4 regions of the Serratia sp. GW822-FHT06E05 genome follow, and region 2 is predicted to be linked to each of the others. Evidence: predicted binding sites of a transcription regulator. Region 2 holds the regulator's gene; each other region holds the start of a gene.

Region 1 (3,696 bases), on a different contig from region 2:
GCTCGGTCATGCTGCCATCGGGCCCCAGATTGTCAGTCAGGATCTTCAATAACGCGCGAACTTTCGGCAGCGCCTGCCGGCTCTTGAGCCAGGCCAGATTAATCGGTAATCCATCGGTTGCCAGATGAGGCAATACCTCCACCAGCGAACCCTCTGCAAGCTGCCGTTTCACCAACCAGGTAGGCAACTGCGCTATGCCGTGCCCGGCCAAAACGGCGGTAAGCTGCCCTTCTGCATCGCCGATAGCCACCCGCGCCGGTAACACCCTTTTCTCGCTGTTATTCGCCTGCACGCCGGCAAAATGCCAGGGGGTGAGCATACCGTTGCCTTCGCCGTAAACCACGCAGCTGTGATTATCCAAATCCTGTTCGTTGTTCGGCACGCCGCGCTTTTTCACATAGGCCGGTGAAGCGCAAAAAATATGCCGCTGCGCCCCCAGATAACAGTGTCCTAAAGTATTCGGCCAAATATCCGCGCCGCCGATACGCACAATAATATCGATCCCCTCTATCGCAGGATCGACAAAGCGGTCGGAAAACGAAATATGCGGCATTAACAGCGGATGATGCTCAATCAGCTTGAGGATCACCGGTAAAGCATGCAGACGACCATAGGCGGCAGGAAGATCGATACGCACCCTTCCCCGTGGCTCGGCATTTTCAGCCTGCATGGCAAGCTCCGCCTCTTCCAGCTCGCCCAATACGCTGGTGCAGGTGCGGTAAAAGGTTTCCCCCGCGTCGGTCAGTGAGAGACGCCGCGTGGTCCGGTTAAACAAGCGAACCTGCAGCCGGCTTTCAAGACGGGCAATGCCTTTGCTGATGGCGGAACCGGTCAAATTCAGGCGTTCTGCGGCGGCCGTAAAGCTGCCCAGATCGGCTACGCAGACAAACAGATCGATACCTTTGAGTCGTTCGGAAGAAAACATAGCCCGTCACCATTAATGAATTTAATTCCATAAACTCGGTAATTTATAGCCTAAATAGGAAATTTATTCCCCGTAAACTCGATCAGGTAATACATCCTCAGGGCCAGGCCCGATTCAACCACAGACCATGACAAGGGTTTATTGATGAGCATAAACAAACCAAGGGTGCTGATTACCGGCGCCACCGGCCAGATAGGCGGTGATACTTTGCGTAACCTGCAGGCAGACACCACCATTGCCCTGGTGGCGGCGGTACGCTCCCCGAAAAAAGCCGAGCCCTTTACCGCTCAGGGCATCAGCACCGTCATTATGGATTTTGATCAAGAAGAAACGCTGGCGCCGGCGCTGCAGGGTATTGACCGCGCCTTTCTGGCGACCGGCTATACCGTCGACATGCTGCGCCAGAGCAAGGTGTTTCTCGATAAGGCGAAACAGGCCGGGGTGCAGCATATTGTGCACCTCGGTGCCTGCGGCCGCGACGACACCACCATTGCTCACTGGGCCTGGCATCAATTGATCGAACGTTATATTGAGGCATCAGGTTTCAGCTTTACGCATTTGCGGCCGGAGTGCTTTATGCAAAATCTGATCGGCTACGGTGGCATTCCCGCGGTGGTCAACGGCGTCATTCAGCAATACACCGGTGATGCTCCCTTCAGTTGGGTCGACGGCGAAGACGTCGCGCTGGCGGCAGCCTGTTCACTGCTGCACCCTGAACAGCATGCGGGCAAAACCTATCGACTGGGCTATGACGCCAAATCCTATGGCGAGATTGCGGCCATGTTGACGGAAATACTGGGCCAGCCATTTCGCTATGAAGCGCTCGATTACCGGATTTTCCTGGAGAACATGCGGCAATCTGGCGCCGAGATGGCTTATATGAACTGCGTTGGCGACAATCTGCGCCGCATTGCCGAACGCGATATTCCCGGCGTTGAAGAAACCTTTGACAACTTCCCGACAATTGCCGGCAAAGAGCCGGTTCGTTGGCCAGAGTTTATCCGCAAACACCGGGCCGCTTTCGCCTATTAATTCCTTTTTTATCTGGCCCGTTTGGGGAAAACCAGGCGGGCTTTAGCTTTACATCTGCCCTGCGCCACTTAGGCTCACCATCAGAAAAATTTTTTAAATATAAATTTATCAATCAGATAAAAACACACCCCGCCCGAAACGACATTGTGGAGATATTGTGAATTTGCACTTTCCTTACAATAAATGAGAATGGTTATCGTTATCATAATTATTCAATAATATTTGCACATACTTTCAGGGATAAGATGCATGATTTACACACACTCTTTCAAATTGAAACCAGGCGCGATTTTGCTGGCGGGATTAATTAGCGGGAGCGGCTATGCTGCCGATGATTTGGCAGCGGAAAGTGAGGAAATGGTAGTTTTGGCGCCGGCGGAAGAACAATTAAAACAGCAGCCTGGCGTTTCCATTATTACCGCCGAGGACATCGCCAAGGATCCGCCGGTCAACGATTTATCCGACATCATCCGCAAAATGCCCGGCGTGAACCTGACCGGCAACAGCGCCAGCGGCAGCCGTGGCAATAACCGTCAGATCGATATACGCGGCATGGGGCCGGAAAACACGCTGATTTTAATCGACGGCGTCCCCACCACGTCGCGCAATTCGGTTCGCTACAGCTGGCGCGGCGAAAGGGACACCCGCGGCGATACCAACTGGGTGCCGGCGGAAATGGTTGAGCGCATCGAAGTGCTGCGTGGGCCTGCGGCGGCGCGTTACGGTTCCGGTGCCGCCGGCGGTGTGATTAATATCATCACCAAACGCCCCACCAATGACTGGCATGGCAGCCTGTCGCTGTTTACCAATCAGCCTGAAAACGACAAGGAAGGCGCAACGAAACGCACCAACTTTAGCCTCAGCGGCCCGTTGGCCGGCGACGCGCTCACCATGCGCCTGTACGGCAACTTTAACAAGACCGACGCCGATGCGGCGGATATCAACACCGCGCAAAACGGATCCTATGCTGCCGGTAGCGAAGGCGTACGCAACAAAGATGTCAACGCCCTGTTCTCGTGGAAAATGACCCCGACGCAGATCCTCGATTTTGAGCTGGGCTACAGCCGCCAAGGCAATATCTATGCCGGTGATACCCAGTACAGCAACGGTAATCTCAGCCCGAACGATCTGGTTTCGTCGCTGTACGGACAAGAAACCAACCGCCTGTATCGCCAGACTTACGGCATCACCCATAACGGCATCTGGGATTGGGGCCAGTCACGCGTCGGCGTTTACTACGAAAAAACCAACAATACCCGTCTTCAGGAAGGCTCTACCGGGCGTGTCGAAGGGATGATCAACAGCGACCAATTCAACACCAGTCGGCTGAAAAATGTCAGAACCACCGGTGAAGTGACGCTGCCGCTCAACCTGTGGTTCGAGCAAACCATGACCCTGGGGGCCGAGTGGAACCGTGAGCAGCTCGACGATCCGGCCTCTATGCAGGTCACCGATGCCAGCGGCGTCACCATCGGCGATATCTCCGGCGATCCTTCCGGACGCAGCGCCAAAAACAGCGCAGAACTCAGCGCCCTGTACTTCGAAGATAATATCGAAGTCTTGCCCGGCACCCTGCTGATCCCCGGCATGCGTTTTGATTATCACAGCAAATTCGGCAGCAACTGGAGCCCAAGCCTGAATGCCTCGCAGGAACTTGGCGACCATTTCAAACTGAAAGCCGGGATCGCCCGCGTCTTCAAAGCCCCAAACCTGTATCAGTCCAGCGAAGGCTACCTGCT
Region 2 (3,696 bases):
CAAGGTCGCCGATATGGAGCACCAGCCAAGCTACTTCGGAGTAGAAGTCAGCCAATTGGTGAAAGCGCATGGGATCGACAGAATGCAAGCCTGGCAGGATGGCCTGAAAGATGCCAAAAACGCCAAGGCCTTTGCTACCCAGCGTGTCGGGGTTAACTTCTGGGATACGCTGTATTGGGGCGGGTTCGACAGTGCCAATGACTGGGCGAACAAGGGCTACGAACTGATCCTTTCAAACCCGGATTATGTCTACATGGACTTCCCGTATGAGGTGAACCCGGACGAGCGTGGTTACTACTGGGGAACGCGTTTCAGCGATGAACAGAAAATGTTCAGCTTTGCGCCAAACAACCTGCCGCAAAACGCCGAAACCTCGGTTGATCGCGATGGTAATCACTTTACCGCCAAGAGCGACAAGCCCTGGCCGGGGGCTTACGGTATTTCCGCGCAGATGTGGAGCGAAACCCAGCGTACCGACGAGCAAATGGAGTACATGATCTTCCCTCGTTCGCTGTCGGTGGCCGAGCGCGCATGGCACCGGGCAGCGTGGGAGCAGGATTACCGGGCGGGCCGGGAGTATAAAGGCGGCGAAACCCACTTCATCGATACCAAGAAGCTGGACCGCGATTGGCTGCGCTTTGCCAACCTGCTCGGTCAGCGTGAGCTGGCAAAACTGGACAAAGGTGGTGTGAACTATCGGTTGCCGGTGCCAGGCGCCCGAGTGGTGGGAGGCAAGCTGGAAGCCAATATTTCGCTGCCGGGACTGGGCATTGAATATTCCACCGACGGCGGCAAGCAGTGGCAGCGTTACGATGCCAAGGCCAAGCCAAGTGTTAGCGGTGAGGTACTGATCCGTGCAGTCAGCCCGGACGGCAAGCGTTATAGCCGCGCCGAGAAAGTGTAACTCCTGAACAACGGCCCGTCTGTTCGCAGGCGGGCCGTTGTTACTTGACCAGGGCAGCGTCCGGCGTAATCGGACATGAATTCGACTATCGGGTGCGTTTTTTCCGGGATTGCCGGTACCTGTTAATACCGAACCAAGCTCTGTTGCTCATCCGCGTGTCGGCGGGTGGGGGAGTGCTGAGAGTGTAAGTGGGAAGCGAGAGAAGTGCTGTAGAGAAGTGCCGCTGCAATTGTTGTATTTAACGTTGTGAACTTTCCCCGGCCTGTCCGGGGATTTTTTATCCTATTATCGCAGGCACAAAAAAACCGCCGTTAAGGCGGTTCTCAATGCCGGTTAGGACATTATTTTTTGTCGTGCAGGGTGTCGTCTTCGCGGCAGTCACCGGTCTCACAGTGGCCGTACAGGTACAGGCTGTGGTTGGTGAGCTTGATGCCGTGTTGTTTGGCGATATCACGCTGACGCACTTCGATAGACTCATCGCTGAATTCGATCACTTTGCCGCAATCCAGGCAAATCAGGTGATCGTGGTGATGTTGCTGGGTCAATTCGAACACGGACTTGCCGCCTTCGAAGTTGTGACGGGTCACAATGCCGGCATCATCAAATTGGTTCAGTACGCGGTAAACCGTAGCCAGGCCAATTTCTTCGCCCATATCTATCAGTTTTTTGTACAGATCTTCCGCACTGACGTGATGGCATTCCGGATTTTGCAGTACTTCCAGGATTTTGAGTCGCGGAAGCGTGACTTTTAAGCCGGCCTTCTTCAATGCGGTGTTGTTGTCAGTCATGCGGATTCAGTCCTGTTACTATGCTAATCAAGTTGAGGCGTTCTCGCCTTTGGCATCGGTCGGCACAAAGAGTTAATTGCGTCTCATTATAGAACCGGTTGCTCTAAATGGAAACCGCCGGTTGTTAACAAAGCTATAATTGCACAATTGCATGTTATACATGCAACGTCTTGATGAATGGGATAAACCGAAAACTCAGTCTACCTTGATGGTGTGGGAAGTTACAAATCTGTAGCTTCTATTGCAGTAATTTGTACTGCCAATGATGGCCCTGCCGGCACACTATGCACTTTGCAGGGCTTTTGTTCAACCTTTGGCGTTACCCGACGATTTCGGCCAGGCTCAGCTCTTCGACGATTTGTTTTACCCAGCCTTCAACACGTTCGTTGGTCAGCTCAGGTTGGCGATCTTCGTCAATGGCCAGGCCGATGAAATGGCTGTCGTTGGCCAAGCCTTTGGACGCTTCAAAGTGGTAACCCTTGGTTGGCCAGTGGCCTACGATCGCGGCGCCACGCGGTTCAATGATGTCGCGAATGGTACCCATCGCATCACAGAAATACTCTGCGTAGTCTTCCTGATCGCCACAGCCGAACAGCGCAACCAGCTTGCCGTTGAAGTCAATTTCTTCCAGCGTTGGGAAGAAATCGTCCCAGTCGCACTGCGCTTCGCCGTAGTACCAGGTTGGGATACCGAGCAGCAGGATATCGAAAGCTTCCAGATCTTCTTTGCTGCTTTTGGCGATGTCATGAATTTCAGCTACCTCTTTACCAAACTGCTGCTGAAGAATTTTCTGGATCATCTTGGCAATGTTTTCGGTATTGCCAGTGTCGCTGCCAAAGAAAATGCCTACATTAGCCATATCGCGTATAACCTTTAAATTCAATAAATTGCATTCACGATGTTAGCGTTGACTACGATAACACCGATTAAAATGATGCCATGGCAAGAGATTATCTCTTACCGGTAAGTGCGTATCATGCCAGAAATTTACCCCGGGTATTTATCACTTTAATGCGATGCCGGGTGGAATAAAGCGGTGTTGATCGGGCGTCATCCTTAACGCCGCGCCGCATGTGCGGCTGCAATGATCAATGTTCTGGCTGCTCGTCCGCCAGTTGTGCCAGCAGCATTTGCTCAATAAGCTCGCTGCGGCTGATATTACGCTGTTCCGCCAGTTTGTTCAGGGCGTCCACCGCATCCGCATTGATCTTCAGTTCCACACGCCGTAAGCCACGGACTTTATCGCGTCGAAGCTGATTACGCTTATTGATTCTAAGCTGTTCATCTCGGGATAGCGGGTTGGTTTTCGGGCGCCCCGGACGGCGTTCATCTGCGAACAGATCCAGCGTCGTGCGATCCGTTTGTTCTTTTGCCATAGGTAGCGGTACTGCAAGGGAGTTTGCATCAAAAAGCGCTTACACGCTTCCGGACGGTTCGGTTAACACACTTCGGGCCAATAAACCCTAACCCAAATTCACCCCAGCCTGACGTTAGCGAACACGCTCGGCACGGCGGCAAAATTATAGCGCGCCATATTACCCCAGCAGGTAGAGCGACGACAATGCTTAACTGAGCCGAAAACGCGCTAAGCCGTTATCTTTAGCGCGTTTTTTCATCAGATGGTGACTTTGGGAGAGAAACGGCCCATTTGTCGGGCCTGGCGCGACTCAGGCTTCGCCGAGAAAGCGGTGAATGGCGCGCAACACCGCCTCCGGTTTTTCCGCATGAACCCAGTGTCCGGTACCGGCAACGACGTGAGCGCGAGCCTGCGGGAATTGACGGGCAATATCTTCGCGATAGCTGTCCTGCACGTAAGGCGACAGGCCGCCGCGGATAAACAGCGTCGGGTGAGGCCAGGCCGGCACTTCCTGCCAGCCGGTGATGTTCTCGTACTCTTCGATCAGCACCGGCAGATTGAAACGCCATTCGCCCTGGTGGAAGGATTTCAGCAGGAACTGGATCACGCCTTCCTCATTCAGGTAGCCGCGCATCAATTCCGCCGCC
Region 3 (3,696 bases), on a different contig from region 2:
CGTAACCGGGTGATTGGCATGGTGGCGCTGATCGGCGCGTTGCTGACCATGGCCAGCGCGGTGCGAGTGCTGTACCCGGCGATGTCCGGCATGTGGCAGGTCAGTGCGGCGCAGCTGGGCTTTATGTATTCCGCCGTGCCGCTGGGCGCGGCAATTGGCGCCTTTACCAGTGGCCGGGTGGCGCACGTGGCGCGGCCGGGCTGGATGATGCTGATGACGGCGATTGGCGCGTTTGTCGCTATCGGCCTGTTCGGCCTGATGCCCTGGTACGGTCTGGCACTGTTCTTCCTGGTGGTGTTTGGCTACCTGAGCGCATTGAACTCATTACTGCAGTACGGGCTGATTCAGAACCTGACGCCGGATGCTTTCCTGGGGCGCATTAATGGCCTGTGGACGGCGCAAAACGTGGTGGGGGACGCATTGGGTGCCCTGCTGCTGGGGGCGATGGGGGCGTTTATGTTGCCGGCCATGACTTCAACCAGCTTCGGTTTTGGCGTGGCGGTACTGGGTGTGGTACTGGCGTTCGCGATGAAAGGTCTGCGTCAGGTGAGCCTTGGCGGGCAGGAAAGCGATCTCCAGCCCGCCGCGGGATCTACTGAGAAATAAACTGTTTTTCCAACAGCGTCAGCAGGTTGCTGGCGCTGTAGTAGTCCAGTCGGAAGGTGTCATTGCCCAGCGCATAAACCCGCTTATGCTGCACCGCCGGCAGGTGAGCGAGGAAAGGATTGGCCATCAGCCGCTGCGCATCGCTTTCGTTGTTGGCAAACAGCATCAGCGTCTGGCCGTTCAGCCCTTCCGCCAGGTTTTCCCCGGCGAGCTGAATGATGTCCTTACGCATACCCATGCTGCGGCTGTTGTTCAACTTGTCAGACGGAACCGCCAGGGTGAAACCCAGCTGCTTGAGCATTTGCCCCTGGGAAGATTCGGCGGTCCACAGGTTGGCTGACTTGCCGTCGGCGCTGAAGACCAGAGCGGAGGTCGGTTGTTCCGGCAGCGTCATACGCTGTTTGAGCGACTTTTCGCGGCTATCGAAATCATCAACGATTTTTTGCGCCTTGGCTTCGTGCCCGGTGGCCTGGCCCAGCTCTATCGCCAGCGCCTGCCAGCTTTTGTCGTCGTAATTGACCACCAGCACCGGGGCAATGGCGGACAGCTGATCGTACAGGCGTACGGCGGAGTCGGCGCCGGTAGCGGAGATGATGATCAGGTCAGGCGCTTCACCGGCAATGGCTTCTGCGTTGGGTTCACCAATGTATAGGCGCTTTACGCCGCGCTGCGTTGCGATAGCGCTCCATTGGTGGAAAAAACCTTGTGAGTCCGCCAGACGGCTGCCGGGCGTGGTGGCGCCGCTGGCGATCACTGGCGCATCAATCGCCAGCAGGGTGCCGGTGACGGTTACGCTGGTGGAAACGATGCGGGTAGGGGGCTGCTGCAGGGTCACTACGCCGTGAGAGGTTTCGATTTTACGCGGCCAACAGGCCTCTGTGGCATGGGCTGCACCCATGGCTAACATGCCAAACAGTGCGAAGCCGAAGAACAGGTTCTTCTTCATAAAGCATTCCTTAGAATTTAAATAGTAATACTTATCATTTATATAATTAAAACTGCTGGTTTTATAGCACGATAATGAATAGAAGAACTGTTTACATTTATTGACATAGCATATTCACGAGGGTAATTTAACGCGATTCAATACAAATGATAATCATTATTATACGGGTTATTGTTCATGATACGAAAGGGAGAACCGATGAGCGTGACAGTAAAGGGTACCGGGCAGAAGAAGCCGCACAGCAAGGAGAGCGAGTCGTCCGTAGCAGGCGTGTCGCCGACCTCCGGCTTTTTCTTTACCTCTCCTTTCCGTAGCCTGAGCACCCAGGGCTGCTTCGCTAAAATCACGCTGCCGGCCCAGGGCGGGGATCAGCTTAACGGCGAGTTCCAGCAGGCGGTACGGCATGCTTTTGCCGAAGCCAAACTGGCGGGGGTGAAAAACCCGGTTCTGTGCGGCGCGATCCCGTTCGATACTCATCAACCCTCTGCGCTTTTTATTCCCCAGCACACCCAGTGGTTTGAGCGCGATGCCTTTTTGGCTGGCGTAACCTCACCACAGGAAGCCCTGCCGGAAATTATCAGCCAAAATGAAGTGCCGGCACAACAGCCTTTCATGCAGATGGTGGCAGATGCGGTGGAAGCAACCCGTGGTGACCAACTGGATAAAGTGGTGCTGTCACGCCTGCTGGAGATTGAAACACGCGAACCGGTAGACAGTCAGGCATTGATGGCGCGTATCATCGCGCAAAACCCGCATGGCTTCCATTTCCATGTGCCGTTGGAACAGGGAGCATTGCTGGGCGCGAGCCCTGAACTGCTACTGCGTAAATCCGGCGCACAATTTTATTCCAACCCGCTGGCAGGCTCCGCCCGTCGTGACGCCGACCCGCAGCGGGATCGTGAAGTCAGCCAACAGCTGTTGGTTTCCGAGAAAGATCTCTACGAGCACCAGTTTGTTACCGAAGGTATGCGGCAGGTGCTGGCCGATCGCTGCAGTTATTTGAATATCCCCACCTCGCCTGAATTATTGAGCACCACCACGCTGTGGCACTTGTCTACGCCAATCGACGGCGAGGCCGCCAGCCGGGCGGAAAACGCGTTGTCGTTGGCCTGCTTGCTGCATCCGACACCGGCGCTGTGCGGTACGCCAACGGCGCTGGCGCATCAGGTGATCAAGCAACTGGAGCCTTTTGATCGCGGCCTGTTTGGCGGCATCGTCGGCTGGTGTGATGCCGAAGGCAACGGGGAGTGGGTAGTGACCATCCGTTGTGGCACGGTGCAGGGCAACCAGGTGCGACTCTTTGCCGGAGCCGGCATTGTGCAAGACTCTTCGCCGGAATCTGAATGGCACGAAACCGGCACCAAACTCAGTACCATTTCGCGGGCGTTTGGCCTGAACCAAGGATAGACATTTCCATGAGCATTGCTTTTACTCCCTGGCCTGAGGCATTAGCCCGTCGCTATCGCGAACGGGGATATTGGACCGACCGGCCATTGACCGACATCATCACCCGCCAGGCTAAAAATGACGCCATCGCGCTGATCGACCCGCAACGCAGCCTGAGCTATCGCCAGCTTAATCAACTCTCCGATCGACTGGCTGCGGCCTTGCTGCGTCGGGGCATACACAGCGGCGATACCGCGCTGGTGCAGTTGGGTAACGTGGTCGAGTTCTACGTGACTTTCTTTGCGCTGTTGAAAATTGGCGTGGTGCCGGTAAATGCGCTGTTTAGCCACCAACGCAATGAGCTGAACGCCTATGCGGCACAGATCAAACCGGCGTTGCTGATTGCCGATCGTCAGCATGGCCTGTTCGGTAACGACGAATTCCTGACGACGTTTCGCGCTGAACATCCTTCATTGCGCCTGGTCGCTTTGCGCAGTGAGGAACAGGGTGAGCAGTCGCTGGCGAGCTGGCTGGAAGAGGATTGCGGCGATTTCGTGGCTGCGCCAACCGCGGCCGATCAGGTAGCGTTCTTCCAACTCTCCGGTGGCAGTACCGGCACGCCGAAGCTGATCCCACGTACCCACAACGACTACTACTACAGCATTCGCCGCAGCGTGGAGATTTGTCATTTTGATGACGAAACCCGTTATCTGTGCGCACTGCCGGTAGCACACAACTATCCGATGAGCTCGCCTGGC
Region 4 (3,696 bases), on a different contig from region 2:
TGTTCGAACGTTGGGTGGAGCCAGAATTGTTGGATACGCTGGAAGAACACGGCGTGGGTTCTATCGCCTTCTCACCGCTGGCCGGCGGCCTGTTGACCGATCGTTATCTGCTGGGCATTCCCCAGGATTCACGCGCTGCCAGCAGCAGCCAGTTCCTGCAGCCCGATCAGCTCACCGAGGATAAACTGGGAAAAATTCGTCGACTTAATGCACTGGCGCAGCAGCGCGGACAGAAGCTGTCGCAAATGGCGCTGGCCTGGGTATTGCGTGGCGATCGCGTCACTTCGGCACTGATTGGCGCCAGCAAGACCAGCCAAATTGAAGACGCCGTAGGCATGTTGGCTAACCGCACCTTTAGCGATGATGAAATTAAGCAGATCGAGCAAATATTAATGTAATCGCTTACAATTATCGCCGGTTTATCGTCGGCGATAACGCCTGCCGCGCCAGACAAATCTTAAATCACTCCCCCTGCCCCGTTTTTAAGAATGCCGCTAAGATTCAACCCTATCCACAAAGGCTAATATGCCGATATTGCAGGTAAAACTATAAGGCTGTTTTATAAACTGATGAACGCGCTTCATTAATTGTAAAACCGGCCAAGCCGCTACGGCGGAAAGGAGCATTCATGTTTAAACCTCTGTTATTGGCCGCTCTGTTGGTGGTGTCAATGCTGCCTGCCATCCAGCCAGCGCAGGCAGAAGGGTTGAGTATCGATCTGATGCCGGGCGTCTCATTACGTATCGGTGAGCAAGACAATCGCGGCCGTTACTGGGACGGTTATGACTGGCGCGACCGCGACTGGTGGCAGGGCCATCAGGGTCGGTACCTGGGTGAACGCAATCGTCGGGGCTACAACTGGGATGGTTATCGCTGGCGCGACAACAATTACTGGCGCAAGAATTATTACTATCATGAGGGGCGCTATCGTAAATACGATAAGCACTATTATAAGCACCATGAGAAGCATCACGGGAAAGGCCGACGTCATGACGATCGCGATCATCGCCACCATGACCACGATGATTGACGGCCAAAGGTCGTCAGCCCGCCTAATCTCCCGCATTTAACAGAGCGAGAAACCCGGGGCGACCCGGGTTTCCGCTGATATTGAGCTTTAGTGAACCGCATTAGACTCAATGTCGGCCTTTCATTTGGTGTCCGCTCAGAGAAGGCTGCTGACCAGCAGGTAGCCGTTCAGCCCAACCACCACCAGCACGATCACTTTCCCTATCGCCTGTATGCTGCGGCTGTTGACCATCTCCCCCATCAGCTCGCGGTTGCCGGTGAACGACAACAGCGGCACCAGCGCCAGCGCAATACCGAAACTCAGCAGCACCTGGCTCAGTACCAGAATACGCGTAGCGTCCATGCCCATCATAATGACGATAAACGACGGCAGCATGGTGACCACCCGGCGCACCCACAGCGGAATATAAAAGTGTACAAATCCCTGCATCACAACCTGCCCTGCCAGCGTCCCCACCACGGTGGAAGATAATCCGGCAGCGACCAGACTCAGTCCGAAGATGGTCGCTGCCGCCTGGCCCAATAGCGGCTGCAGCGTCAGATAAGCCTGATCGAGATCGGCAATGCCGCTGTGGCCGTTAAAATGGAAGGCCGCAGCGGCGGTAGCCATCATCGCCAGGTTAACAAAACCGGCTATGGTCATGGCAATGGCGACGTCAAACTTGGTGGCCGCGTAGCGATCGGCTTTTGAATGCTCACCGCCGGTCTGGGTTAATGACGAATGCAGATAAATCACGTGCGGCATGATGGTCGCGCCGAGCACCCCGGCAGCCAAAAATACCGCGTCGCCGTTCGGCAGGTCCGGTATCGCCATGCCTTTCAACAAAGGCTCCAACTGCGGTTGTGAAAATACCAATTCCACCATATAAGCTGCGGCAACAAACAGCAGCAAACCGCCGATCACCATTTCCAGCGGTTTCTGCCCGCGTTTTTGCAGCATCAGGATAAGGAACGTGGCGATACCGGTCAGGATCGCCCCTTGCAGCAGCGTGACGCCCAGCAGCAGTTTGAAGCCAATCGCTGCACCAATAAACTCGGCCAAATCTGTGGCCATGGCAATGATTTCCGCCTGAACCCAATAGGCCCAAACCGCCGGACGCGGGAAACGATCGCGAATGTGCTCTGCCAGATTTTTACCGGTGGCAATACCGAGTTTTGCGGACAACAGCTGGATCAACATCGCCATGACGTTGGCCCACACCACCACCCACAACAGGGTGTAGCCAAAGGAAGCGCCTGCCTGGATGTTGGTAGCAAAATTACCGGGATCGATATAGCCGATAGCCGCTATGAATGCGGGGCCCATCAAGGAAAGTTTGATCTTCCTGGCAGGACGACTGGTGGTTTCAACCACATCACTGTTCAGCATGTTCTGAACCCTTACTTCTATTAAGCCTGTGGTTATATTATGTAAATGATAATAATTATCAAGTGCATTTAGAGCGGTAATGCTTATCTCTGCGATAGAAAATAACCACGGGTTTAACGAAAGGTTTGGCGGGTAAGTGAACATTTACCGCACTGAACGAAGTTCTATCCTGGGAAAAATCCTTTGGATGATCCATTTAGCGCAAGAATATGAATTTCATATGGATTGATTAACCTCTTGATTTTTTATGCTTTACCGTACAAGTTTAAGATGTTTCCCCCTATGATTTTCCATATTTGCAATAGAGCTCTCGTTTTTAAACGTGGCGTTACATAAAATGACATCCGAAATTCAGCCTGCCTCAAGTTTGGAGCAAACATGTCCCATATTGCGCACTTTGCGTTGGCGTTAGTGGTCGTCGCGATCCTGGCACTTTTAGTGTGTCGCGATCGTAAAAGCATCCGCATTCGCTATGTTATTCAACTGTTGGTTATTGAAGTACTGCTGGCCTATTTTTTCCTGCATTCGGAAGCGGGTTTGGGCTTTGTAAAAGGATTTGCCGCGCTGTTTGACAAGCTGCTCGGGTTTGCTGGGCAAGGGACTGATTTTGTATTCGGCGGTATGGGCGACAAAGGTCTGGCCTTCTTCTTCCTGAAGGTACTGTGCCCAATCGTCTTTATCTCTGCGCTGATCGGTATTCTGCAATACATTAAAGTACTGCCGTTTATCATCCGCATTATTGGTACCGTGCTGTCAAAAGTAAACGGTATGGGCAAGCTGGAGTCCTTCAACGCCGTCAGCTCGCTGATCCTGGGCCAGTCTGAAAACTTCATCGCCTATAAAGATATTCTGGGCAAGATGTCAGAAAAGCGCATGTACACCATGGCGGCAACCGCGATGTCCACGGTTTCCATGTCCATCGTCGGCGCTTACATGACCATGCTGGACGCCAAGTTTGTGGTGGCGGCGCTGGTACTGAACATGTTCAGCACCTTTATCGTGCTGTCATTGGTCAACCCGTATGACACCAGTAAAGAAGAAGAGCTGCATCTGGGCAACCTGCACGAAGGCCAGAGCTTCTTCGAAATGCTGGGCGAATACATCCTGGCGGGTTTCAAAGTCGCGATTATCGTTGCTGCGATGCTGATCGGCTTTATTGCCCTGATCGCCGCGCTCAACGGCCTGTTCAGCGCCATCTTCGGCCTGAGCTTCCAGGAAATCCTGGGCTACTTCTTCTATCCATTCGCCTGGATTATGGGTATTCCTAAGCACGAAGCGTTGCAGGTTGGCAGCATCAT

What was found. Region 2 encodes Fur, which represses iron uptake genes when iron is present. Its sites were predicted from a motif close to ATAATAATGAGAACNACTATCAA; they were not measured.
Region 1: AC1RKC_RS09845 (TonB-dependent siderophore receptor) is a predicted target of Fur. The motif match lies at 2,141-2,163, and genes of this name have one in related genera.
Region 3: AC1RKC_RS23425 (isochorismate synthase) is a predicted target of Fur. The motif match lies at 1,693-1,715, and genes of this name have one in related genera.
Region 4: AC1RKC_RS14945 (Nramp family divalent metal transporter) is a predicted target of Fur. The motif match lies at 2,438-2,460, and genes of this name have one in related genera.

Annotation. Positions count from the first base shown of each region.
Region 1 covers NZ_JBXALM010000002.1:474,826-478,521, forward strand. Annotated here, with positions in the region: gene AC1RKC_RS09835 (LysR family transcriptional regulator) at 1-925, opposite strand, end outside; gene AC1RKC_RS09840 (SDR family oxidoreductase) at 1,070-1,957, shown strand; gene AC1RKC_RS09845 (TonB-dependent siderophore receptor) at 2,207-3,696, shown strand, end outside.
Region 2 covers NZ_JBXALM010000007.1:45,137-48,832, reverse strand. Annotated here, with positions in the region: gene AC1RKC_RS16450 (beta-N-acetylhexosaminidase) at 1-904, shown strand, start outside; gene fur (ferric iron uptake transcriptional regulator) at 1,246-1,692, opposite strand; gene fldA (flavodoxin FldA) at 2,012-2,551, opposite strand; gene ybfE (LexA regulated protein) at 2,781-3,068, opposite strand; gene ybfF (esterase) at 3,360-3,696, opposite strand, start outside.
Region 3 covers NZ_JBXALM010000014.1:66,261-69,956, forward strand. Annotated here, with positions in the region: gene entS (enterobactin transporter EntS) at 1-606, shown strand, start outside; gene fepB (Fe2+-enterobactin ABC transporter substrate-binding protein) at 593-1,552, opposite strand; gene AC1RKC_RS23425 (isochorismate synthase) at 1,751-2,959, shown strand; gene AC1RKC_RS23430 ((2,3-dihydroxybenzoyl)adenylate synthase) at 2,968-3,696, shown strand, end outside.
Region 4 covers NZ_JBXALM010000006.1:3,695-7,390, reverse strand. Annotated here, with positions in the region: gene mgrA (L-glyceraldehyde 3-phosphate reductase) at 1-398, shown strand, start outside; gene AC1RKC_RS14950 (DUF2502 domain-containing protein) at 629-1,030, shown strand; gene AC1RKC_RS14945 (Nramp family divalent metal transporter) at 1,166-2,398, opposite strand; gene AC1RKC_RS14940 (NupC/NupG family nucleoside CNT transporter) at 2,777-3,696, shown strand, end outside.